One region of the Glaciecola sp. SC05 genome, then DNA from elsewhere that is predicted to be linked to it. Evidence: predicted binding sites of a transcription regulator. Region 1 holds the regulator's gene; the other holds the start of a gene.
The links. Region 1 encodes FNR, which switches genes on or off when oxygen is low (the NO sensors DNR and NnrR bind a similar motif). Its sites were predicted from a motif close to TTGATCTAGATCAA; they were not measured.
Positions count from the first base shown of each region.

Region 1 (12,262 bases):
ATGGATGAGCGAGCAGGGCGCATCTGATGCGGTAAAAGTTAGTTTTTTAGGTAAAGCAAAAACCATGGCGCAGATGCTGGCCTTGATTGGTCTGCTTTCAGGCTTAGAAGTATTCATGGGCGTGACCATATATTGGGTGACACTGGGTTATATTTTGCTGTGGTTTGCCGCTGCACTGTCACTTTGGTCAATGATGGCTTATGCCGTTGCAGGATATCGCGCGCTCAAGGACGCATAGTTTAACGCTGCTGTACGATTTTTTAGCATACCGTTTGGTTTTTAGGCGAAGTGCTTAAAAATTAGCTAAGTAGCTTATTTTCAGCAGATTTGTAGTTGACACACGTTGTTTTGCAGGTAGAATGCACCACGCATTTCAGAGCGGGAATAGCTCAGTTGGTAGAGCGCGACCTTGCCAAGGTCGAGGTCGCGAGTTCGAATCTCGTTTCCCGCTCCAATTCTTTCTTATAAGAATGTTTTGAAATGTTTTGCTTTTCCAAGTTTGAACAAACGTTGAGCAAATTAAGGCGGAATGGCAGAATGGCTATGCAGCGGATTGCAAATCCGTGGATCTCGGTTCGACTCCGGGTTCCGCCTCCAATCCGCATTAAATCAGTGCCCGGGTGGTGAAATTGGTAGACACAAGGGATTTAAAATCCCTCGCTCGTAAGAGTGTGCCGGTTCAAGTCCGGCCCCGGGCACCATTCTCTTTATATCTTAGTATATCTTCTACAAGTTTCATTCATAAATTTCTGAAAGCACGTTGAAAAGGCTAACGATGAAACTATTCGCTTCGATTATTTTATGTTTGATACTCAGTGCCTGCAGCTCGCAAGCTCGTATTCATAAAAATTTCGCCAACATTGACTATGAAAGGATATTATTGCCTCACATTAAAGGCGATACTGCAAACTACGTTTATAAAAAGTTTATAGATGAATTTGAAGCTCATCCAAACCTCAAAATAATAGGACACGACCGTATTTTAGCGGTCTCGATTAAGCTTGGTTTGGGCTCAAATATACAGGGCGCTTCTTTTTCAACATTGCAGGCAATTGCGAAGGAGCTGGATGCTGAGGCTATTGTGCTGGGAAATGTTAAGTCAGGGGCAATGTCAATTTCGAGTAGCCTGCAAATCTATTCAAACATTGACTTAGAGTTAATAGATATAAAGAGCGCTAAAGTCGTTACCAGTGCTTCAGTCGATGAAGAAATGACCCTTAGAGAACGAGGCTCTAGTTTAAAGTCGGCTACAGAGAATATTATCCGTCAATATCAAACGATTTTTGCTCAGCTGTAAAGACAATAACTCCCTTGATTAAGCGCAAGAAACTGGATAACGTGACCCCAGTATAAACATTAAGGAAAGTGCATGCTTGCATCCGAAATCTCGGTTACTCAGCTGGTATCAGAGATACATCATCCTGCTTTGCGTATCTTGTATACGACTTCTAACCATGCAGCGGCGTCTAAGCCACAAAGCGTGATTCAACAGCCCTCGGCGTTTATCCCAGGCTCACAATTATTCGATTTTAAAGATGTTATCGTTGATAAACATTCAGATTTGACTAACACCATGCCGTGCAAAGAAGTGTTTGAGCAAGAGGTTCGGCGTTTGGGAATTAATGTTGATACCGATATCGTCGTCTACGATGACATTGGAAACTTTTGTGCGTCAAGGGTTTGGTTCATGTTTAAAAGCATGGGACACGATTCTATTAAAGTTTTATCAGGCGGCTTAGGAGAGTGGCTCTCGACAGGCGCTAGCACCCAAGATGGTTTGTCAAATGCGACTGCACTGGGCAATTTCAAGGCACATCCAAATCCTCATTATCAATTTGTCGATAAAGACTTTATAGCTGGTCAGATAGCCTGCGTTGATAAACCGCAGTTACCATTATTTGATGCGCGCAGTGCCCCTCGATTTAGCGGCGCAGTCCCCGAGCAAGACCCTCGCCTGCGTAGCGGTCATATTTTTAATTCTGGCAATATCCATTACCAGCGCCTGCAAGAAAAAAATGGTGCGTATTTGCCAATTCAACAGATTAAAGAGATTTTTCAAGACGCTACGCCCGATGACATGAAGCATGCGGCAATGGCTTTTACCTGCGGCAGTGGGGTTACCGCATGTATTTTAGCGCAAGCTGCTGACGCAGTCGGATATTCGCCTTTATATGTTTACGACGGGTCTTGGTCAGAGTGGGGAAAATGTGAAGAGCTACCAATGAGCACTGGAGAATAAATTGGGTATCGATTTTACCGTTTGGCTAAGCATTGCGGTGATGCACGCCTTTGCTGTGGCCAGTCCTGGGCCTGATTTTGCGGTCGTAATGAAGCAAAGCCTTCAGCAGGGCCGTAAAATAGGCATTATAACTAGCTTAGGGGTTGGCTCAGCGATTTTACTGCATGTTGCTTATTCCATATTGGGCGTAAGTTTGCTGATTAAGGCAACACCTTGGATTTACAATGCCTTAATCTATGCTGCTGCCTTGTACTTAGTGTGGATGGGAATAGGGGGCTTGCGCAGTGGCGCTACTAGTGGAAAAGACTCCGCAATCAAGGATGTAAGCGCGCAAAGTGCTGTAAGAGCGTTTATCGTAGGATTTATTACTAATGGCCTTAACCCCAAAGCAACCCTCTTTTTCTTTACCCTTTATACCTTAGCAATACCCGCAGAATCGACTTTAGTGGCTAAGAGCATATATGGGGTATATTTAGCGCTCGCCACAGGCTGTTGGTTTGTGTTGGTCAGTGTATTGGTAAGTCACCAGCGTGTACGCCGCGCTTACGTCTCGCATGGCTACATTTTTGATCGTGTAATGGGCGCAGTCTTGATTGTTATGGCAATTATATTAGTGGTCACTCAATAATTGGTGTTAACATTGACCGTAGGTTATTTTATAGATTTGCTTACATTTAGGTGATAATGAAAGACGACGCTCATATTAAGCGCATGCTCGCAAAAGAGTACAATTTTGATGTAAAAAATGTCTTATCGCGGGCGCGTGAGCTAAGTGCAAACAACAATTGGATTTTGGTCCAAGGTATATTGGCCTTGGTCGGTATGGCTTTAGTTCTCGGCTTTATATTCATTCAAACCTTCAATATTACTACGCCTGAAGATCTGCAGTTAGTGTCTAACACACAAAATGTGCTGGCCAGTTTAGTCATCAATGTAGTGTTGGCGCCGGTATTTGCGGGTATCGCCATGTTGGCCATTTCAACAGTGAGAGGCGTGGTAGCTAAACCAATAAATGTGTTCGCTTACGTCAGCTATATATTGCCACTAGGTGTAGCGTCCTTGTTAATCTCCATTGCCACTGATATCGGCATGATGCCGTTTGTCCTGCCTGCTTTTTACGTGTTTATGGCGACCACCTTTACTTTGCCTCTAATTGTGGATAAACAGCTCACGCCGTTTTCAGCTATTTTTTTGTCAATACGAATGACGAATGCCTATTTATTTCAAATGAGCATTATTTTTCTCATATTTTTAGCGCTGTTTGTGGGGGTTGTGCTCACCTTTGGTTTTGCCTTGATTTGGGTTGGTCCGTATTTTTATAATGTCAAAGCGGTGCTCTACACTGAACTTTTTTGTTCTGCGGAGTCAACAGAACAATCTCAGCCTAAAGATACAGGAGTGTTTGATGCATAAATTAAAGATTATCTCTGCGGCAAGCTTTTGTTTGCTGCTCCTCATTTCACTGATCATTTATTTACAGCCTAAACCTTCGCTGGTTGCCGATATCCCTCAAGTTGAAAATGCCACAGAGCCTGTTCCAGACTTTAAACAATTCGATGATGTCACTGAAAAAAAACAGGCCTTCTTTGATTATCTTAGGCCTGCCGTAGATGCCCAAAATGAATATATTCTGCGAGTGCGTAACTATTTACAGGGACTTCGGGCAAAGCTAGTAGCGCAAGAGCCACTCAGCGATGACCAGCAGGCTGAAATCGATTGGTTGGTAGAAGAGTATCGCGTTGATACAGATCAAGCATCACTAGCGATTTTAGATACACTGTTACGCAGAATTGATATTATCCCCGCTGAACTAGTATTAGTACAAAGCGCTAATGAATCTGCATGGGGAACAAGCCGCTTTGCCGTAGAGGGATACAACTTCTTTGGTATGTGGTGCTTTGTTGAAGACTGCGGCTTTGTTCCAAGACGTCGGAATGAAGGCGCCATTCATGAAGTTGCAAAATACGACGATTTGTCGAGTGCGATGTATTCATATATGCGAAACCTTAATCGGCATCCAGCCTATACTGAGCTGCGCGCTATTCGGGCGAGATTACGTAACAACCAACAAGAAATAACAGCCATAAAGCTTGCTGAGGGTTTGAGTCGCTACTCTGAACGTGGCGAAGAATATATTTTAGAGCTTCAGCAAATGATAAGAATTAACGAGGAGCTAATTTAAACGTGACGTTTACACATACCAGCAGACTATTTAAGGCATTGAGCATCAGCGCGGTGCTCTTGTGCACGGGAAATAGTGCAGTCTTTGCAGACGAAATAGAAGTGTCTTATAAGACCTTTCATAGCCATGTGCGTAAGCTAGAAAACGATGACACGCAAGCCCTGCGTTTTGCATTTGGGTTTACGCATATCCAAAGCGGTAAACTTTGCCAAATCAATTCTGCACGTATAAGCACTCAAAAACAGCAAATACCGCTAGAAATATCTAGCGAAAATCGCTTTACCATTCCATCAGAGAAGGCCCTTCGCTTAGCGGATGCCATGATTTATATTGATGTAAGCGAACCAAGCAACCAATGCGATATATCTGTGCAGCTTGAGACTAAACCAGAGTACAACAAACGTTATTATAGTTTTGAAGAGCTCGTATTTATTAAAGAGCAGTACGAAGCGTTTTTTAATGAAATGGGAAGTTTCTTATCTTTTATGATGCCGACGGTTAAAGGCCTAGTAGTTCAGTTTGAGGACCAAAGCTACACTAGCACCATGGAAAATGGATATACAATCACGCAGGGGACCTTAACCTTAAATGAAGCGTTTTTTGAGGCTGGCAAGCCTATCAATTTACCCATTGAACCGTTACGCATAACCGCGCTAGCTACTAATTAAACTAAGTATTCTTAGCATCATCATTTTTTATATTAAGCTGGTAAGCAATTTGTTCTGCCAGCCTTTGTACGCTTCTTTCACCTCTATCGGCAAGTTCTTTTGCGCGATGAAACTCTAAAAGACCTACGTCACCTAACTGAGGCTCAATCAGTACATCGGGTGGATCGCCTGCAAGCCTTGAGCGAGTAACTCTCGCTTGCAGTATCTCCAATGAGCTGCTCATTACACCCATTATTCCTGGCGCAGCCATTTTGTTAGCTTTGGGCGCGGGAGAAAACCACTGCTTCATAAAACCACTAGAGCCCTTACTAATTAATTCATCGGTTTTCTTTTGCGATGCAATGTGTTCCTTTTCTGATTTTTCGATTAGCTGCGGTCGAAAATCAGCACTCAAATTCACTGCGATCACAAAGTCAGCGCCCAATTGTCTGCATTGGTTCACCGGCACAGGATTCACTACTGCACCATCGACCAACCAGCGACCATGATGTTCGATAGGCGGAAACAGTGCCGGGATAGCGCAGGAGGCCTGGATTGCTTCGCTTATACTGCCTTTATTAAAAGCGACTTCTTTACCTGAGTAGAGATCGGTTGCGACAGCGGTAAAAGGTTTGTCCATTAGCTCAAAGGTTTGCGCACAAAATTCTTCACGATGCTTTTCAAACACCTTTTGACCGCTGGCTAAGCCTCCACGCCGAAAGCCTACGCCGAGCAAGCCGAAAACTTGCCATTCAGTTAATGTGTTTGCCCATGTTTCAAGCTCTGTGAGTTTGCCACTTGCATAAGCCGAACCTACATATGCGCCGATAGAGCAGCCGGCCACCACATCAATTTTGACGCCAATGTCTTCTAAGGCTTTGATAATACCTATGTGCGCCCAACCACGAGCGGCACCGGCGCCTAACGCTAAGCCAATCTTCACAACAACTCCTTATTTGATGGATTTATTTTAGTTCAATAATAGTGGCGCTGGGCTCGTCCACTGAGAAATACTTTGGAACGTCGACTTTATCAAATGCGATATCACCTTCTCCAGACAATATGGTGTTGGTATCAAGACTTTTAAAGTCAAACTGCTGATGATCTAGCATATGAGATGGCACGATATTCTGCATGGCGCTGAACATTGATTCAATGCGCCCTGGAAAGCGCTTCTGCCAGTCTTGCAGCATCATTTTAATATTTTTGCGCTGTAAGTTTTCTTGTGAACCACATAAGTTACAAGGAATAATCGGAAATGCCATGTTTTGTGAATAGCGCTCAATGTCGACCTCTTTGCAATATGCGAGCGGTCTTATAACCATATGCTCGCCGTTATCACTTAACAGTTTTGGCGGCATCGACTTTATTTTTCCGCCATAGAACATATTTAAAAATAAGGTTTCAATCATATCATCACGGTGATGGCCCAAAGCAATTTTGGTGGCTCCAAGAGTTTTAGAGGTCTTATATAAAATGCCTCTGCGCAGCCGCGAGCAAAGTGAGCAGGTTGTTTTGCCTTCAGGGACTTTGTCTAATACGATGGAGTAGGTGTCCTCTTCCACTATTTCAAAATCTACGCCTAGTTCACTTAAATAATTAGGCAAAATGTGCTCCGGGAAGCCCGGTTGCTTTTGGTCTAAATTGACCGCAATAATCGAAAACTGAATGGGAGCAATACGCTGCAGATAAAGCAGTATGTCGAGCATAGTGTAACTGTCTTTGCCGCCTGACAAGCAAACCATGATGCGGTCACCGTCTTCAATCATATTGAAATCGGCGATGGCTTTGCCCACTTCACGACGAAGCCGCTTTTGCAGTTTATTAAAATTGTATGTAGCTTTTGGCTTAACTGACATAGTCTGTGCTTTATCCGTATTAAAAACATTGAGTAAAATGAAAACGCCGCAAGTATACGAAATTTGCGGCGTTTTTTCATCTACTGCATGCGTGAATATTGCGCGCAAATCGATAGAAAGCTAGTCAGCGTGGTCAAATATCCAATTCATTGAACCTGCGGCTTTATCACTAGCGTGTCACAGTTGACTCTATCTATAATATGTTCCGCAGTATTGCCTAACAGGGCTGCTGAAATTCCTCTGCGGCCAACTGAACCCAAAACTAGTAACTCTGCATCGAGCTTATCACAAAGGCCGGGCACAACATCTTCAGGTAAGCCTTCGCTAACATGTATATTTTGATCTGGTAATTTGTGCAGTTTGGCAATTGCCTTCACTTCTTTCTCATGTTTTGCTTGGATATCAAGGTTGTATGCCTGAGCGTTAAAACTTGGTACCTCTATCGCAACATGCATAGGTGCGCCGGCAAAAGTGTTGGCTAAATGTAAGCTACCCTTTACCAGTTGTGATAAATCTGCGCTGATCTGAGTGACTCGCTCACTTAATAGATTATGCACTTTGTCATTTGTATCTATGCTGATAGCAGCCACTATGTTGCCGTTTTCAGGCCAGTCGTGGTTTTTAACCATCAATACATTCATGGGGCTGAAGCGCAGCAGATGCCAATCATTCGGAGTAAATATTTTTTGAGCGATTTTATTGTGTTCTTTGCAACTTTTTACAATTAAATCACAGTGTTCGTGAGTTGCGGTATCAATGATCCCGCGATATAGCGATTTATGCCAAACTGATTTAATCTCTACATTCACCGCCCCACATTTGTTTATATACTGATTCATGGCCTTAACTTGACCATTCATCAATGCGGCCTTCATATCCACGCGTTGGTCAGTGCTCAGAAAGTTCGTCATATCGTAGGTTTCATCATAAATACAGCTGACTAACAGAATATTTGCATGCAGTTTATTGGCTAGGAAACAGGCTCTGTCAAAAGCCGGTTGAACATCATGATAGGGGTCAAATACCACTAAAATTCGTGAACAGTTAAACATATGTGCTCTCCACTGATGGTTATAGCTCTAGGGTTTGTTGATCTTAGTATAAAACACAATAAAAAAGGTGGTCAGCATCTGCATGCCGCCACCTTGTGTTAGATCAATGAAGGGTTAAAAAGTTAATTAGATGCCGAAAAAGACATTTCACTTTCAGGCATACGCTGCCTGACACCATCAAAATCCACTATGCTAATGAGTTTGCCATCTACTTTAATTAAACCCTCTTTTTGAAAGCGGGTGAGCAAGCGACTTATAGTTTCGACGGTTAAACCCAAATAATTGCCAATTTCGTTACGGGTCATCGATAGATTAAACTGTTTGGCTGAGTAACCGCGTTCGTCAAAGCGTTTCGATAAATCGTTAATGAAATGCAACAAGCGCTCTTCAGCGCTGCGTTTACTTAACAGCATCATCAGATCATGGTCGTGTTTGATTTCAGCACTCATGAAACGCATGATTTGTTTACGTAATGCAGGGTAACGCTCAGATACTGCGTCTAATGTGTCGTAGGGCAATTCACACACCATCGCCGTTTCAAGAGCTTGGGAGTAGCTTTGATGCATATTGTCTTTTAAAGCATCAAAACCGATAATGTCGCCGGGAAAATGAAAGCCCGTAATTTGTTCAACGCCGTCTTTATCACTAATGTATGACTTAAATGAGCCAGAACGCACTGCATATAGGGAATGAAAGACCTGACCAGCTTTGACAAGTTTGTCGTGCTTATGAAGAGGGCGCTTACGTTCGATAATATCGTCAAGGCTTTCTAATTCAGTCTTGCTTAGACTTACCGGTAAACAAAGGTGGCTAAAACTGCAACTTTGGCAGTGGATGGAGAGCTCGGCACTATTGCCCATCGCTACACTCCTTATAAATATTTAGATCATGTTATACCTTGAATTATTGGCAAAATCAAAACAAATGCGAAAAGAATTAGACTAATGGCTATAATATTTCTCGTTAACTTATGTTGCAGTAATGGCACTAAAAAGCTGGCTCCCAGGCTTGTAGCAATCAGCGCTGGAAAGGTGCCTAGTCCAAATAGCAGCATAAACAACGCACCGTTTAATGCGCTTCCCGAAGCTAATGACCAAGTTAATGCGGTGTAAACTAGCCCACAGGGAAGCCAGCCCCAAACCATGCCGTAAGCGAGGGCATAGCCCGGATGTTTAAAAGGTAACAGCTTTTTTGACAGTGGCTGTATTTTACGCCACAGATGACCGCCGATCCGCTCAAAATACGACAAACCTTTCCACCAGTTACTAATATAAAGAGCTAGAAGAATCAAAAACGACGCACTGACCAAGGTTAGAATAGGTAAAGTCGTAGTCATACTGCTACTGGCGATAGCCCCTAGATAACCTGTGAATGCGCCAGCCACGCTATAGGACAAAATCCGGCCGACATTGTAGGCAACAATATAGAAACTCGGTGATGCTTGTTTAGGGATTGCAAACGTAAATGCGCTTGCTATGCCTCCGCACATGCCGATGCAATGAACACCGCCAGCTAAGCCCATCAAAAATGCTGATAGCAGGCCAATTTCAGTCATTTGACTCAGTAGACTTGAGGGTATTCTGTTTTTGGGGTTTTGCTGCTATGTCTGCTCCGCTGGAGGCTTGGCCTTGCTCTGGCTCTGCTTTTACAGCCACATCAACATCAGATTTTTTAATGTCGTCATCAAATAAGATGCTGTAGCCCTGACGTTCTAGATCGTCAAATTGATTGGATTTTACCGCCCAAAAAAACACTCCAATTGCAATAGATACAATAATGATGGCCAGTGGGATTAAAACAAATATGATACTCATCGCAGTATTATCGCATTAAACGAGTGGAATTATATACCACTATTATTGAACTTAAGGACATCCCTAAAGCTGCCTGCCAAGGAGTTAATACGCCCATAACGGCAAATGGTAACACTGATATGTTATAGCCGAGCGCCCACGCAATGTTCTGTTTGATTTTTCGTTTAGTCCGCGCTGCCATCGTCAGCACGTCATTAAGCGCGGTTAACTTGGTATTGAGCAAGACAATATCGGCGGCATTCTTGGCTAAATCAGATGCATTGCCTACCGCAATAGATACGTCAGCGGCGGCCAATACAGGTGCATCATTAATGCCGTCACCAAGCATTATCATCGACTTACCTAGTGCCTGTTGCTGTTTAATATAGGCGAGTTTCGCTTCGGGTGGACAGGCGCCAATGGCATTGGGAATATTGAGCTGCTCTGCAATATGACTGACATTCACCTGTGCATCACCACTTAGAATACTCAAATTGAACTGTTTAATGTTAGCTAATACTTGTTTCACGTCGTCTTTTATTGTGTCAGTAAGCCAAAAGGCCGCAACAACTTGATGCTCGATAGCCAGCAACACATTCGCGCCCTCCCATTCAGACGTATCTTGTTGACCAGTTTGGCTCAGTACAAACTTTTTAGACCCTATATAACATTGATGAGCGTTGACTGTAGCCGATATTCCTTTGCCAATTTCTATCTGATACTGCTCGATATTGAAACCAAACTCAGCAAAGGGTTCGGTAAATGCTTTAGCTATTGGATGCTCCGAGCGAGTTTCTAAAAAACTGGCTAAAGCCAATAAGTAATTATGAGGGGGATTGTTAGACTTACCTTCGCCACCTAGCGGCGGATTGATGCGCTTAGGCGAAGTGGAGAGCCACTGTTGGCTAATAGAAAATGCGCCTTGTGTAAGGGTGCCTGTTTTATCAAACACAATATCGGTGGCATGCGTGACTTGTTCTAGCGCGTCGGAGCGTTTTAGCAATATTCCTAATTTATTAAGTTTTGCCATTGCACAGGTCAAAGCAGATGGGGTGGCTAATCCTAAGGCACATGGACAAGTCGCAATCAATACTGAAATCGTAATCCAAAATGCATGCGGGTCGTTTTGTGACCACCAATACCAATAGGTTAGGGCGCTTACTAGCAGCACTACACTAACAAAATATCGAGACAGTTTATCGGCGATAAGGGCAATTTTGGGCTTACTGCCCATGGCCGCTTCTTGTAAACGCAGTATTTGATTCATCATCGCGTATTTGAGACTGCTTGTGACCTCAATAGTAATACTGCCCTGTTGATTCACAGAGCCGGCAAACACTTTATCGTTTGCGCGCTTACGTACTGGCTCAAATTCGCCAGTCAGCATAGACTCGTCGGCAGTTGAACTGCCCTCTAATACGATCCCATCAATCGGGATAGATTCGCCGGCCTTGACCAACACTTTATCGCCGGTAGCTAGTTGTTTTGCTAATACGGTGACCCATTCGGAGTTTTCCCAGCGCGCGGCTGTTACCGGAATTAGTTTTAACATATTTGACGATATTTCTGAGGCTCGATGGCGCGCACGATGCTCCAAATAGCGACTGATCAGTAAGAAAAATACAAACATGCAGATTGATTCGAAATACACTTCACCGGTATTTTTATTGACCGCTAATACTCCGGCTATATAAGTAGCAACAATGGCAATGGTAATCGGAACGTCCATGTTCACGCCTTTCGCCATAAGGGCTTTGATGGCGCTCACATAAAAAATACTGCCGGAGTACAGCACAACGGGGGTGGTTAACAGGAGGCTGACCGCATTAAAATAAGCAATGGCTTCGGGGTCGATATTACCAAAAATATCAAAGTATTGGCCCATGGCCAACATCATTACTTGCATCGTCATTATGCCCGCGAGGCCTAACTTTTTTAAGTATGCTTTTTGTTCTTTTTTAAACGATGCTTCATGATTATCAGCCTGAAATGGCAGTGACTCGTAACCAATGGACTTCATTTTGCCTAAGATGCCCGAGAGTTTTAGTTCGTCATTATTCCAGGTTACTAGCGCTCTGCGTGAAGACACATTAACCGAAACTTGTTTGAGCCCTTTTACTTTAGCGAGCTGCTTTTCAATTAGCCAACCACAAGCAGCACAGGTTATCCCTTCAACAGTGAGTTGAATTTGCTTATCTTTACCTTGATCAAAAACAAATTCTTCCTGTAACTCAGGCTCGTCATAGACCGCTAACTTAGCCATTGTATTGTCAAGCGCAGCATCGCCTCGCGCCGCCGGTTCGGTCCTAAATTCATAGTAACTTTCTAGACCGTTGTCGACAATAGCCGCAGCCACAGCCTGGCAACCAGGGCAACACATATAGTGAGTTTGTCCAACGATGGCAACAGGATACTTTGTACCCTCAATATTTGGCAAACCGCAGTGAAAGCAGCCGCCTTCTGCAATAATTATACTCATTATGGTTCGAA
Region 1 is NZ_JBGIYY010000002.1:184,354-196,615, forward strand. It holds gene pgsA (CDP-diacylglycerol--glycerol-3-phosphate 3-phosphatidyltransferase) at 1-238, shown strand, start outside; tRNA gene AB9H30_RS02620 (tRNA-Gly) at 379-454, shown strand; tRNA gene AB9H30_RS02625 (tRNA-Cys) at 524-597, shown strand; tRNA gene AB9H30_RS02630 (tRNA-Leu) at 615-701, shown strand; gene AB9H30_RS02635 (hypothetical protein) at 776-1,297, shown strand; gene AB9H30_RS02640 (sulfurtransferase) at 1,370-2,239, shown strand; gene AB9H30_RS02645 (LysE family translocator) at 2,280-2,867, shown strand; gene AB9H30_RS02650 (hypothetical protein) at 2,924-3,652, shown strand; gene AB9H30_RS02655 (glucosaminidase domain-containing protein) at 3,645-4,421, shown strand; gene AB9H30_RS02660 (DUF2987 domain-containing protein) at 4,424-5,089, shown strand; gene rssA (patatin-like phospholipase RssA) at 5,091-6,011, opposite strand; gene ttcA (tRNA 2-thiocytidine(32) synthetase TtcA) at 6,034-6,927, opposite strand; gene uspE (universal stress protein UspE) at 7,074-7,979, opposite strand; gene fnr (fumarate/nitrate reduction transcriptional regulator Fnr) at 8,102-8,839, opposite strand; gene AB9H30_RS02685 (sulfite exporter TauE/SafE family protein) at 8,866-9,534, opposite strand; gene ccoS (cbb3-type cytochrome oxidase assembly protein CcoS) at 9,527-9,793, opposite strand; gene AB9H30_RS02695 (heavy metal translocating P-type ATPase) at 9,801-12,251, opposite strand; gene AB9H30_RS02700 (FixH family protein) at 12,251-12,262, opposite strand, start outside.

Region 2 (12,262 bases), on a different contig from region 1:
ATCGTCTATGCTCTTCATTTCAAGCAGCTTTGGCTGTAACTAAACAGAACTAGGATGCACTGCATGCCAATAAAATCATTTAATAACATTCACCCAAGCTTTGATGAAACTGTTTATATAGATGACTCAGCGGTAATGGTCGGAGATATTCAAATAGGGACCGATAGCAGCATTTGGCCAATAGTAGCGGCTAGAGGTGATGTTAATATAATTAGGATTGGTAAAAGAACCAATATTCAAGACGGCAGCGTATTGCATGTTAGCCGACCCAGCGCTAACAAGCCCGATGGTTTTCCTTTGCTCATTGGTGATGATGTCACTATAGGTCACAAGTGTATGTTGCACGGTTGCACAATTGGCAATCGAATACTTGTGGGGATGGGAGCAATTGTGATGGATGGTGCAATAGTCGAAGACGATGTGATGATTGGAGCTGGTTCACTTATCACACCGAACAAAACCTTAAAGAGCGGCTTTTTGTATGTAGGCAACCCCGCCACACAGAAACGAAAATTACATCCACACGAAATTACATTTTTAGCGCAATCTGCCAAAAATTATGTGATTTTAAAAAACACCTATTTACAAAACGAACAGGAATGTTAAGTAAAAACATCAACTATATTTAAGATCAGCAAGGCATAACTTACATCGCGCCCCGTAAATATTTGAATACCGGCGCTGTGTTTGGCTTTAATCCAAACCACAAGTAAAAACTGTGTGCAGCTTGCTCAATCAACATACCTAAACCGTCTATGCTATTAACACATCCCAGACTCCTAGCATGTTGCAAGAATACCGTTTCTTGGTTTTTGTACACCATGTCATAAACAGATGGGTTGCCATAGAAAACCGTGTCGGGTATCTCGGGCAACTGGTCACTTAAGCTTAATGAAGTGGCATTAATAACCAAATCAAACACCTCTTTGCCTGCCTTGTATGGCTTTACTAAACCAAACGAATAGCCATTGCTATGTTCTATTAGTTCAAGCGCTTTGCTTTGACTGCGGTTATACAAACTAATACCAGCAACACCGGCATCAATTAGCGCAGGCAATGCGCCTTTTGCTGCGCCACCAGCGCCTATAACTAACAAATTAGCACCTAACAGCTCAACCTTATGATTTCGCAGATCGTTAGTGAGGCCAATTCCGTCTGAATTATCGCCAATGAAACCTGCCTCACTTCGAATTATTGTATTCACAGCTCCGGCTCGGCGAGCCTGTTTTGAAAGAGTATCTACCCATTTCAGTGCGTCATCTTTAAAGGGCATAGTGACATTTGCACCAATTGCTAAAGGATTAGCAAAGAAAGCGTCTGCCGATAAAGAAAAGGCATCTACATCCGCTAAGCGCTTTTGATAGTTCAAGGCAATATCAAATTGTTTAGCAAACAGCTCGTGAATGATAGGCGACTTGCTTTGTTCAATCGGGTTGCCGAAAACACAAGCGACATGTGCATCACGTAAAATAGCAGACTGATGGTGCTCAGAGGACAATACAGAAACCTTAAAAAAATACATCAGGCTACAATGTTACCGCAGCTTTTCACGTAATGCATGAACAGAAATTTTTAAGATCGCTTGACTGGTAAACAAAAAACCCTCCGCAAGCTTGCAACTCGCGGAGGGTTTATACAAATAAAAGCTTATTTTAGAATTTGTAGCCAAGTGAAATAGTGTAAACCCAAGGGTTAATTTTCACTGTATCAATTGAACCAAGGTCAGCTCCATTTACTTGGAAGCTTGCTTCGGTTTCGATGTTAATGTATCGAACGGATGCGTTTAAATACATGCCGTCTGATATTTCAAAATCAGCACCTACTTGAGCTGCAAGGCCAAAAGAACCATCTAAGCTAAGATCAGAAACCGTCGCGCCCTCGGCTAAACCTTGAATAAGACCTACTGCTGCATCGTCAAATTCTTCATCAAAGAAAACTGTATAGTTTACGCCAACACCAACGTAAGGCTGGAATTTTGCATCAGAATCCGCAAAAAAGTAGTTGGCAGTAACCGTAGGAGGTAAGTGCTTAGTAGATGCAAGCTTAGTTCCACCTAAAATCTCGATATCGTGAGAGAACGGTGTTGCGGCTAGAACTTCGATGTTCCAGTTATCTGTTAAAAAATACGAAACCGTCAAACCGATTTGCGTATTATTATCAACATCTACACCACCAACCACACCAACTTCAGGTAGAGCAAAGTTTGCGCCACCAACCAAGATGTTTGTGCTGCTTGCATCAGGGGCAACCATGGTCAAACCGCCTCTTACGACGATATCTCCAGCTTCAAATGCTGATACATTGACGCTAGACAAAGCTAAGGCAGAAACTAGAGCAGTTGAAAGTATTGTTTTTTTCATTGCGAACTCACTATTTTGGTTAAAGTTAAATTGGACGAAATACATTGTGCAATAGAGTAAGATACGCAGAAATGAAAATATTGATCTAGATTAAGTTTAGATAAATGCTTGATTTTAGTCGTTTAAACCGTTGATCTAAATCAAGCTATTTCGAATATTCTAAATGTATATAGTGAATTACTCGGAAAAACCTGATTTATAGCGAGCACAACGCAAAGCAGCTCATAGCAAATGTGAAAAAGCGCAAGGTAGAGCTTTAGTCGATACCTACCCAATCAATCGCCCGTAAATATTGATACAAATTACCCTCAGGGGAGTCTGGCGGGGGCTGATAGTCATACTCCCATCTTGCTAAAGGTGGCATCGACATCAAGATTGACTCTGTGCGCCCGCCTGTTTGCAAGCCAAATAATGTGCCTCGATCATAAACAAGATTGAACTCTACATAGCGCCCGCGCCGATATAATTGAAATTGTCGTTCTCGCTCAGTAAACGGCAAAGCTTTACGCTTTTCTATTATTGGCACATACCCATCTATAAACCCGTTACCAACAGCCTGCATAAAGGCAAAAGACTGGTCAAAACCCCATTCGTTTAAATCATCGAAAAACAAACCACCAATGCCACGGGTTTCATTTCTGTGCTTCAGGTAAAAATATTCGTCACACCATTTTTTATATTTCGCATACACTTGCTCACCAAATGGCAAACATAAATCCTTAGCGACTTGATGCCAGTGTTTAGCGTCTTCTTTAAAAACATAAGTAGGTGTTAAATCAAACCCACCTCCAAACCACCAAATAGGCTCCTCGCCTTCTTTTTCAGCAATAAAAAAACGGACATTGGCATGTGAGGTTGGAATCAGCGGTGAGTGAGGGTGAATCACCAGCGAGACCCCCATTGCTTGAAAGTTTCTGCCGGCGAGCTCTGGTCTAGCAGCAGTTGCGGAAGGCGGCATTTGTGAGCCGAACACATGCGAAAAATTCACGCCTCCTTGCTCAATCACAGCTCCTTTACTCATCACTCGAGAGCGACCCCCTCCGCCTTCTTCGCGCACCCAAGAATCTTCTGTAAATTTACCCTCACCGTCGGCAAGGGCCAGCGCTTGACAGATATTGTCTTGTAACTGCAGTAAAAATGCTTTCACTGTATTGATTTGAACGTCTGTCACACTGCTACTTGTCATACGCGGATAGTTTCCATGGTTAAACTATGAATGATTTTACTGGGCGTTTTCTGCTGCCCTAAATCCCCTTCAATTAATACAACTTGCTCACCAAAATACTGTGTTACTTGAGCGGCGCTTCTAGCCGGCTCTGCAGTGGCGGGGTTGGCACTGGTAGAGACGAGCGGCCCGTTAATTGCCCAGCACATTTGCTGAACCAATGGGTGATTAGTTACCCTAACCGCGACCATATTAGAATCACCACTAATAAAATTTGGTGTATGGGGAGATTTAGGCAATAACCATGTGACCGGGCCAGGCCAACTATCAATCACTTTCTGTTGAGTGCTTTCTTGTAGCTTCGCAAAATCGACAAAAGGCAGAATCTGCTCGATACTCTGAGCAATTAAAATCATGCCTTTTTCTACAGGTCGTTGTTTTAATCTTAATATTTCGAAAACAGCGGCTTCGTTTAAGGGATCACAGCCTAAGCCGAAAACCGCCTCTGTTGGGTACGCAAATACTTTGCCTTGTGCAAAGTCTTGCCTAAACTGAATGGGTGCAAATTGCATGGTGGATAATGTCTCTATTTTTCAAGCGTAAGCTGATGGTCACACTTGTCGTTAGCGCAGCTTAGCTGAAGTTTGTCTTTGGCATGAACAAGCATTATGGTTGAATTGCATTTTTCACAAAGTCGCGTTATCGGCATTAAATTGAGCACGAATTTACAACTTGGATAATTATCACACGCATAAAAAAACTTTCCAAACCGGTTTTGTTTCTTATTAATCGTTCCTTTATTACAGGAAGGACAAGAAACCGGGGTGTATTGTGCCGTTTTTTTAGCTGAATGATTATTCGAAATAAAGTGACAACTTGGAAAGTTTGTACAACCAATAAACATTCCGTATCGGCCTTTCTTTACCGCTAACGCTGCACTGCACTGAGGGCATTGGCTGTCGGGCATTTCTTTGACTACCGCAACATCGTTAGTACTGAGTGATTGGGTATAATCACAGTTAGGGTAAGCTGTGCAACCTAAAAACGTTGATTTGCCGACATGTTTTACGGCTAAATGCGCTTGGCACTTAGGGCAGTCACCATAAGCCAGTTGATTTGCACCATGGGCTGATACAAATAACTCGTTATTAATTTTAACCATACCAAGCTAGTGCAATAATCCTTCTGGAGCCTCAAACAGTAACTCTTCCATTTGTTCATAGGCCAGCTCTTTACCTGGAACATTAAACAATACCATCAGCACAACCCATTTTAGATCGACTACACAAAACTCATTTACTTCAATCTCCATGACTCTGTCGATGACCATTTCACGGGTTGTAGCGTCAAGCACGTTGATCTGCTCTAGGAACATCAAAAACCCTCTAGACTCTGTATCTAGCCTCTGTTGTTCTTCGAAAGTAAAAACCCGCGTTGTGGTGCTAAGCTGGCTAGTGTATTGCAGGTACGGGTTTGCGTCTGTTGTTTGCAATTCGCATAACTTTTCAAGCCATGCTAATGCTTTATAAATTTCACCATGGTGAAAACCTGCGCGAATTAACTCTTCCGTTAGTTCGTCTTGGTCAACCATAATATCTGATTCATTCTGCACTAAGTTTTCAAATAGATACATGAGGATATCAAACATGTTTAGCCCCTCAATTTAACGTAGCCTTCAGGTGTTGAGGCTACAATGCCACGCAACTCATATTGTAATAATTTTATCAGCACTTCTGAAACTGCCATGCCGGTGCGTTTTGCAATCAGATCAACTGATTGAGCGCTGTAAGTAACACTATCTAACAATGGATCAGATGCCAAGTCTTGATTGCGAATATTTTGGTCTTTATCAGAAGTTTTTACCGGTTTTGCCAGAAAAGGCAGTTCATCAATAATATCAGCCGCATTTTCAATCAATTTTGCTCCCGACTTAATAAGGAAGTGACAACCTTGAGCATTGGGATTGTAAATTGCGCTGGGTACCGCAAATACTTCTTTGTTTTGCTCTAATGCATAGCGGGTAGTAACGAGCGTACCACTTTTTATTTTCGCTTCTACCACCAATACGCCTAAGGATAAGCCGCTAATGATTCTATTTCGCCTTGGAAACAAGCTAGCATGAGGAGCAGTGCCCGGCGCAAACTCGCTGACAACCGCACCATGTTGTTGAATGTCGCAATACAGCTGCCGATGGCGAGCCGGATAAGCCCTATCGATTCCGCAGCCGAGGACTGCGATAGTGGGAACCTCATAATGCAAACTAGCGCGGTGACTTAAGCCATCTATGCCAAGCGCCATACCACTGGTAATAGCAACATCCAATTCTTGACTAATCCCTCTAACCAAGTCATCCACAACTTCTTTTGCATACTGGCTAGGGTTTCGAGTGCCGATCATAGCAAGCTGAGGCTGTAAGAGAATGTCCAATTGACCTGCCACAAAAAGAAAAAGTGGCGGGCGGCTTAGCTCAGTTAATAGTGGCGGAAAACGCGCGTCATCTAAGGTAACAAAATGATGCTGATCAGATAAGTCTAACCAATCATGGACTAAGCGCTTTGTTTTAAAATAGCTTGCTTGAGGTGAACGCAATGCGCTTATTTGCTCACTTTTCCAAGCGGCGTTAGCGAGATCTTGATTGCTTAACAGAGGTATTTGCAGCAAATCGCATTGATACAAACTAGCGGTCTGCATCAAGCCCGATATTCCCATTTTGGGGATACTATCGAGCAGCAAATATTGATTGATATTAGTACATGAAATATTGCGAAAGACCGAATCCTTGGTCATTGATTAGTTCCTTTTACATAATGTTAGTTTTCTGGAGGCGTTGGGCTAGCAATAATTTCACCGCCAGTAAGATGCGTAGTTGCCTTTGTTACCCAAGCATAGCTAGCATGCTCAAATCCACGTATTACAACAAGTTCGCCTACCTTGTACGCCGGTTGCGAGATAGTCTCCCCAAAATTGAAAAATGAGCTAATGCCACTTTCATCAGAGCTGCGTGTTGGCTCAGCTTTATAATGCACATCTGGGCCTTGCTTATAAATGCCAAACACGGTGCCTGGGTCTACCTTACGAGCACCGATATTAATAATTACAACGTCGTGCTTTGAGATAATGTTGTTCCCATTAATATTAGACACCAACTCCCCTTTTTCTCGAGTTGCCGCTTTCAGAGATAAATCATTGTTATTGAATGTCATCGCTGGACGAAGTTTATCGCCTTTCTTAACTTCGCGAATACTTTGTGCCACTTTGACGACATAGGTGCTGTCAAGATCAGTAGAGAAAGCGGCATCGCTAAGCTGAATCACCTGTATTCCTAGTAAGGCACCCAAGCTGTCATAGACTTCGCGCTCTTTGCGAACAATTTCAAACGAGTCAAAGTTAGCGGCTTCAGCATTCGCTATCGCTTTTGTTAATATGTAGTCTTCGTCAACAAAACGAGAGCTTCCTTCGCGATCGGTTAGCACCGCAGGTAAGGCATAAAAATCATCTACAGACATGATGCTATCGTTGTTAATATACATCTGTATTTTTTCCCACGGCAACACATTTATCGGCGAAGGTTTTTCAATTCGACGGCTTTCTGGTGTTAGGGTAATTAAAGGTTTGTCGCGCACAACTTCTAAAATCGGTACGCCGTTTTCCCACCGTAAACGCAACATATCGCCTGGGTATATTAAATGCGGGTTGGCAATCTGCGTGTTATTGCGCCATAGCTCTGGCCATCGCCAGGGCTGATTTAAAAACAGGCTGGAAATGTCCCAAAGCGTATCGCCTTTTTTAACAACATAAGTTTGCGGTGCATCGTTTCTGATGTTTACCACATCTGCATGCGCAAAATTGAAAACACTTAAGCCCACCAAGATGATGGCTAGAGTGCACGTAATGAGGCTTTTTAGACGCATGATTCTATTCCTGTACGAATATCAGTTTATTAATAAAGTGACTGTTGTATAATTCGTTATCGGTTTGAATTTGATAAAATTAACCTTAAATAGTAATTAAGAGGCGATAATATCTCTGGTAACGTCGCATCTTACGAAGTTTTCGATGAAATTAAACACGCATTGTGCGTTATCCGTATGAATAAACATACTGACTAAAAGAGTAGTTTTTATGGCTGTATTAGAAGTACTAACCTTTCCAGATGAGCGCTTGCGAACCGTCGCTAAGCCCGTTAAGGAAGTTAACAACGATATTAAAACCCTCGTCGCAGACATGTTTGAGACGATGCGAGATGAAAAAGGTATCGGTCTTGCCGCAACCCAAGTGAATGTGCACAAGCGAGTTGTAGTGATGGATGTATCCGAAGATCAGAACGAACCTCTTGTATTCATTAATCCTGAAATTACCCACAAAGATGGCACAACGGTGAGCGAAGAGGGATGCTTATCGGTTCCTAACAATTACGCAAAAATTGATCGCGCTGAGCACATTGTAGTAAAAGCATTGGATAAAACCGGTAAACCATTTGAACTTGAAGCAGACGGTTTGCTCGCGATATGTATTCAGCATGAACTTGATCATTTAGAAGGTAAATTATTTGTAGATTATTTATCGGCGATGAAAAGAGAGAGAATCCGCAAAAAACTTGAAAAAGAAGCCCGCCTGGCCGCTCGTGAGAGCTAGACTACTGATGACTGGAGCGCTAGCATGAAAATAATTTTTGCTGGCACACCCGAATTCGCAGCCGCACATCTGCAGGCTTTGATTCACGCAGGTCACAATATTATCGCAGTTTATACCCAACCAGACAGGCCATCTGGGCGTGGCAATAAACTTACTCCTAGCGCGGTGAAACTATTAGCCCTAAAACACGATATTCCTGTAGAGCAACCGCCAAGCCTAAAATCTGACGATGCACTGCGACAACTGCAAAACTATCATGCCGACCTAATGGTGGTAGTCGCATATGGTTTGTTACTTCCAAAAGCAGTGTTAGATACTCCTCAATTAGGATGCATTAATGTACACGGTTCACTCTTGCCAAAATGGCGAGGGGCAGCCCCTATTCAGCGAGCGATTTGGGCGGGCGATAAAAGCACTGGCGTCACTATTATGCAGATGGACGAAGGTTTAGACACCGGCCCGATGTTACTAATGAAATCTACAGACATTCTGCATACGGAAACTTCTGCAGACCTCTACGAGCGGCTTGCGACACTTGGTCCAGCAACACTTTTAGAATGCTTGAGCAAGATCAAGACCCTAAGGCCTGTCAAACAAGACGATGCAGCGGCAACTTATGCTAAAAAACTATCAAAAGAAGAAGCCAAGTGCGACTGGTCGTTAAGCTGTCATCAACTCGCCCGAAATGTACGAGCATTTAACCCATGGCCAATGGCATGGTTTGAATCAGAGCACAAGAACATCAAAATTCATCAGGCAATGGCAATTGAGCAAGCTCACAATATAGTAGCCGGGACGATTGTTAGATACGACAAAGAAGGCCTAGATGTAGCGTGTACTGACGGCATATTACGTATCACCAGTTTGCAAATGCCTGGCAAAAAAGCACAAGCAATCAATCAACTCGTGAACGGTAATCCAAATCAATTTGTTTCTGGCAGCGAGCTTTAGATGCCTTCACACAATCTACAATCTTCTGCTCAAGTTAAATTGGTATTGAGACATCCACCGCAATTAAGAGCCGATGCGGCCTGGGCGCTCATGCAAATATTGGAACTCGGATTATCATCAAGAGAAGTCATGCCAATGATATTTGAACGTCATCACAAAGCTCAAGACCGAGCCTGGCTGCAAGAAACCGTATTTGGGGTCCTAAGAGTGCTACCCACGTTACAAAGCTGGCTTCGCCATCTATTAAAATCACCCTTAAAGAAACAACAAAAAATCATTGAGCACGTGATCATGATTGGCTTATTTCAACAAGCATTCATGCGAACATCTTCTCATGCAGCTGTATCCGAGACGGTAAATGCCAGCAAAATACTGAAGCAGCCGCAGTTAAGCGGATTAGTCAATGCAGTGCTAAGAAACTTCGACCGCGAAAAACTTGTTGAACAGACATCAAGCGAGCCACACGTTATTGCAAACTTGCCTAAATGGCTCTATAAACAACTAGTCATTGCATACCCTGAACAGCTCACATCAATTTGCGATGCGATGCAAAACAAACCACCGTTATGGTTGCGAGTAAATCCTTTTGTTATAAGCCTCTTAGACTATAGCGAAGTGCTAACAGAGCAACAAATTGCCCATCAAACCTATCCTCCGTTTGCAGTTAAATTAGAGCGATATGCTGATGTCACGGGTCTGCCTCTTTTTGACGAAGGTGGGTTTTCTGTACAAGACCTTGCGGCGCAGCACGCTGCAGGCTTATTAAACTTACAGGCAAATGACATAGTGTTAGACGCATGTGCAGCGCCAGGCGGCAAAACCGCAGCGATTATTGAAGCTTGCCCAGATCTTGAGGCGATTTTCGCAATGGATAGCGCTGAGCAGCGAAACGCCCGCACTTACGAAAACTTAGCACGCCTTGGACATAGTCAGCGTTTAGGCGACAAACTACAGATCATCAACGCCGATGCAAGCAACCCACTCAGCTTTAAAACGCTCCCTCAATTTGACAAAATTTTGTTAGATGCGCCATGCTCAGCCACCGGCGTAATAAGACGACATCCCGACATAAAGTGGCATCGTAAAGCGAAAGACATTGAGGTCCTAACCCAGCTGCAATCGCAAATATTAGAATCTACTTGGGGAGCGTTAAAGCCCGGGGGCCTGTTGCTATATGCGACATGCTCTATTTTGCCTCAAGAAAATACCGAGCAAATTCTTAGGTTTTTGGCGGCGCATCCTGAGGCGAAACTTATACCCATTGAACATGGTGACAAAGACTACCTACAGGGCTGGCAAATATTACCTGGAGAACAAAACATGGATGGTTTCTTTTACGCGAGACTGCTAAAGTCAACGTAAGCTAAGATTAGCGGAATAATAAAGAGCAACACGATGAAAATCATTATCATAGGCGCAGGACAGGTTGGCGGCACTCTCGCTGAGAACCTTGTTGGTGAAAAAAACGAAATCACCGTTATCGATTCTGATTTAACAATATTAGAAGCTTTGCAGAACCGCCTTGACCTGCAAGTGGTTTGCGGCATTGGCTCACACCCCGACATTTTGAAAAAAGCTGGTGCGGAAGATGCCGACATGCTGATCGCTGTAACCAATAGCGACGAAAGCAATATGATGGCCTGTCAGGTCGCCTATAGTTTATTTAAGACGCCCACCAAAATCGCTCGAGTACGCTCAGAACAATATATTATTTATCAAGAGCAGCTTTACAAACATCAAGATATTCCAGTAGACCACCTTATTGCGCCTGAACAACTGGTTACCACCGCAATTAAACGCTTAATTGATTATCCCGGTGCACTGCAGGTCGTTGAATTTGCTGACGGAAAGGCTAGTTTGGTGGCAGTGAAGGCTTACTACGGGGGTTTATTGGTTGGTCATGCCCTATCTGCATTGAAAGAGCACATGCCCAATGTAGATACCCGAGTAGCCGCGATATATCGTCGCGGACGACCAATTCGGCCGCTGGGGTCGACCGTTATCGAAGCTGACGATGAAGTATTCTTTATTGCTGATACCAAGCATATCCGCGCGGTTATGAGTGAGCTGCAAAAACTCGAATCTAGCTACAAACGCATTATGATTGCTGGCGGCGGACTGATAGGCGCTGGCTTGGCCAAACGACTTGAACATAAACATAATGTCAAACTGATTGAGTACAACGCCGAACGAGCACAATACTTATCTACCGTGTTAGACAAAGCAATTGTATTTCAAGGTGACGCATCTGATGCCTCTTTATTGTCTGAAGAAAATGTTGAGCAAGTAGATGCATTTATCGCCGTCACCAATGACGACGAAGCCAATATTATGTCAGCAATGTTAGCTAAACGCATGGGCGCGCAAAAAGCCATGGTGTTGATCCAGCGCAGCGCTTATGTCGACCTTGTACAAGGCGGAGATATTGATATTGCATTTTCGCCACAGCAGGCAACCATCTCAGCACTGCTTACTCATGTAAGGCGTGGAGATATAGTGAACGTTCACTCACTTCGCAGAGGAGCAGCAGAAGCAATTGAAGCAATTGCTCATGGCGACGAGTCAACATCGAAAGTCGTAGGCAAACAAATACAAGATATTAAACTACCGCCGGGCACGACCATCGGAGCGATTGTGCGCAAGGACGAGGTCATCATAGCCCACAGCGATACTGTTATTCAGGCGAATGACCATGTAATTTTGTTCTTAGTCGACAAAAAGTTTATTTGGGACGTCGAAAAACTGTTTCAACCTAGCGCTCTATTTTTTGGATAAACGGAGCTTTTGTGCCCTTAACTTCGCCAAAATGTAGGCGATAATAATACCAACAGAGAGAATACTTCAAGCCGACCGAAAAGCATGGCTGAAACAAGTAGCCACTTACCACTGTCAGACACTTCAGCATATGTACCTGCTACTGAACCAAGACCGGGGCCTAAGTTATTTAGTGTGGCAGCGGTGGCTGAAAATGCCGTGATATTATCAAGTCCACTGGCGATAAGGCCAATCATGATCACCACAAAAACGATGGCATATGCCGCAAAGAATCCCCAAACAGCCTCGACAACTCTTGATGGCATCGCCCTATCCCCAAGCTTTACTGCATAAACTGCTTTTGGATGAATCAACCTGTCAACTTCGCGTTTGCCTT
Region 2 is NZ_JBGIYY010000015.1:100,994-113,255, reverse strand. It holds gene AB9H30_RS14275 (LysE family translocator) at 1-1, shown strand, start outside; gene AB9H30_RS14270 (gamma carbonic anhydrase family protein) at 64-606, shown strand; gene aroE (shikimate dehydrogenase) at 647-1,522, opposite strand; gene AB9H30_RS14260 (OmpW family outer membrane protein) at 1,653-2,360, opposite strand; gene hemF (oxygen-dependent coproporphyrinogen oxidase) at 2,617-3,546, opposite strand; gene AB9H30_RS14250 (Sua5/YciO/YrdC/YwlC family protein) at 3,543-4,097, opposite strand; gene AB9H30_RS14245 (topoisomerase DNA-binding C4 zinc finger domain-containing protein) at 4,112-4,687, opposite strand; gene AB9H30_RS14240 (DUF494 family protein) at 4,694-5,173, opposite strand; gene dprA (DNA-processing protein DprA) at 5,176-6,312, opposite strand; gene AB9H30_RS14230 (LysM peptidoglycan-binding domain-containing protein) at 6,336-7,436, opposite strand; gene def (peptide deformylase) at 7,648-8,160, shown strand; gene fmt (methionyl-tRNA formyltransferase) at 8,185-9,111, shown strand; gene rsmB (16S rRNA (cytosine(967)-C(5))-methyltransferase RsmB) at 9,112-10,473, shown strand; gene trkA (Trk system potassium transporter TrkA) at 10,507-11,886, shown strand; gene AB9H30_RS14205 (TrkH family potassium uptake protein) at 11,904-12,262, opposite strand, start outside.
Region 2: a site for FNR is predicted at 2,491-2,504, ahead of AB9H30_RS14260 (OmpW family outer membrane protein). Genes of this name have one in related genera too.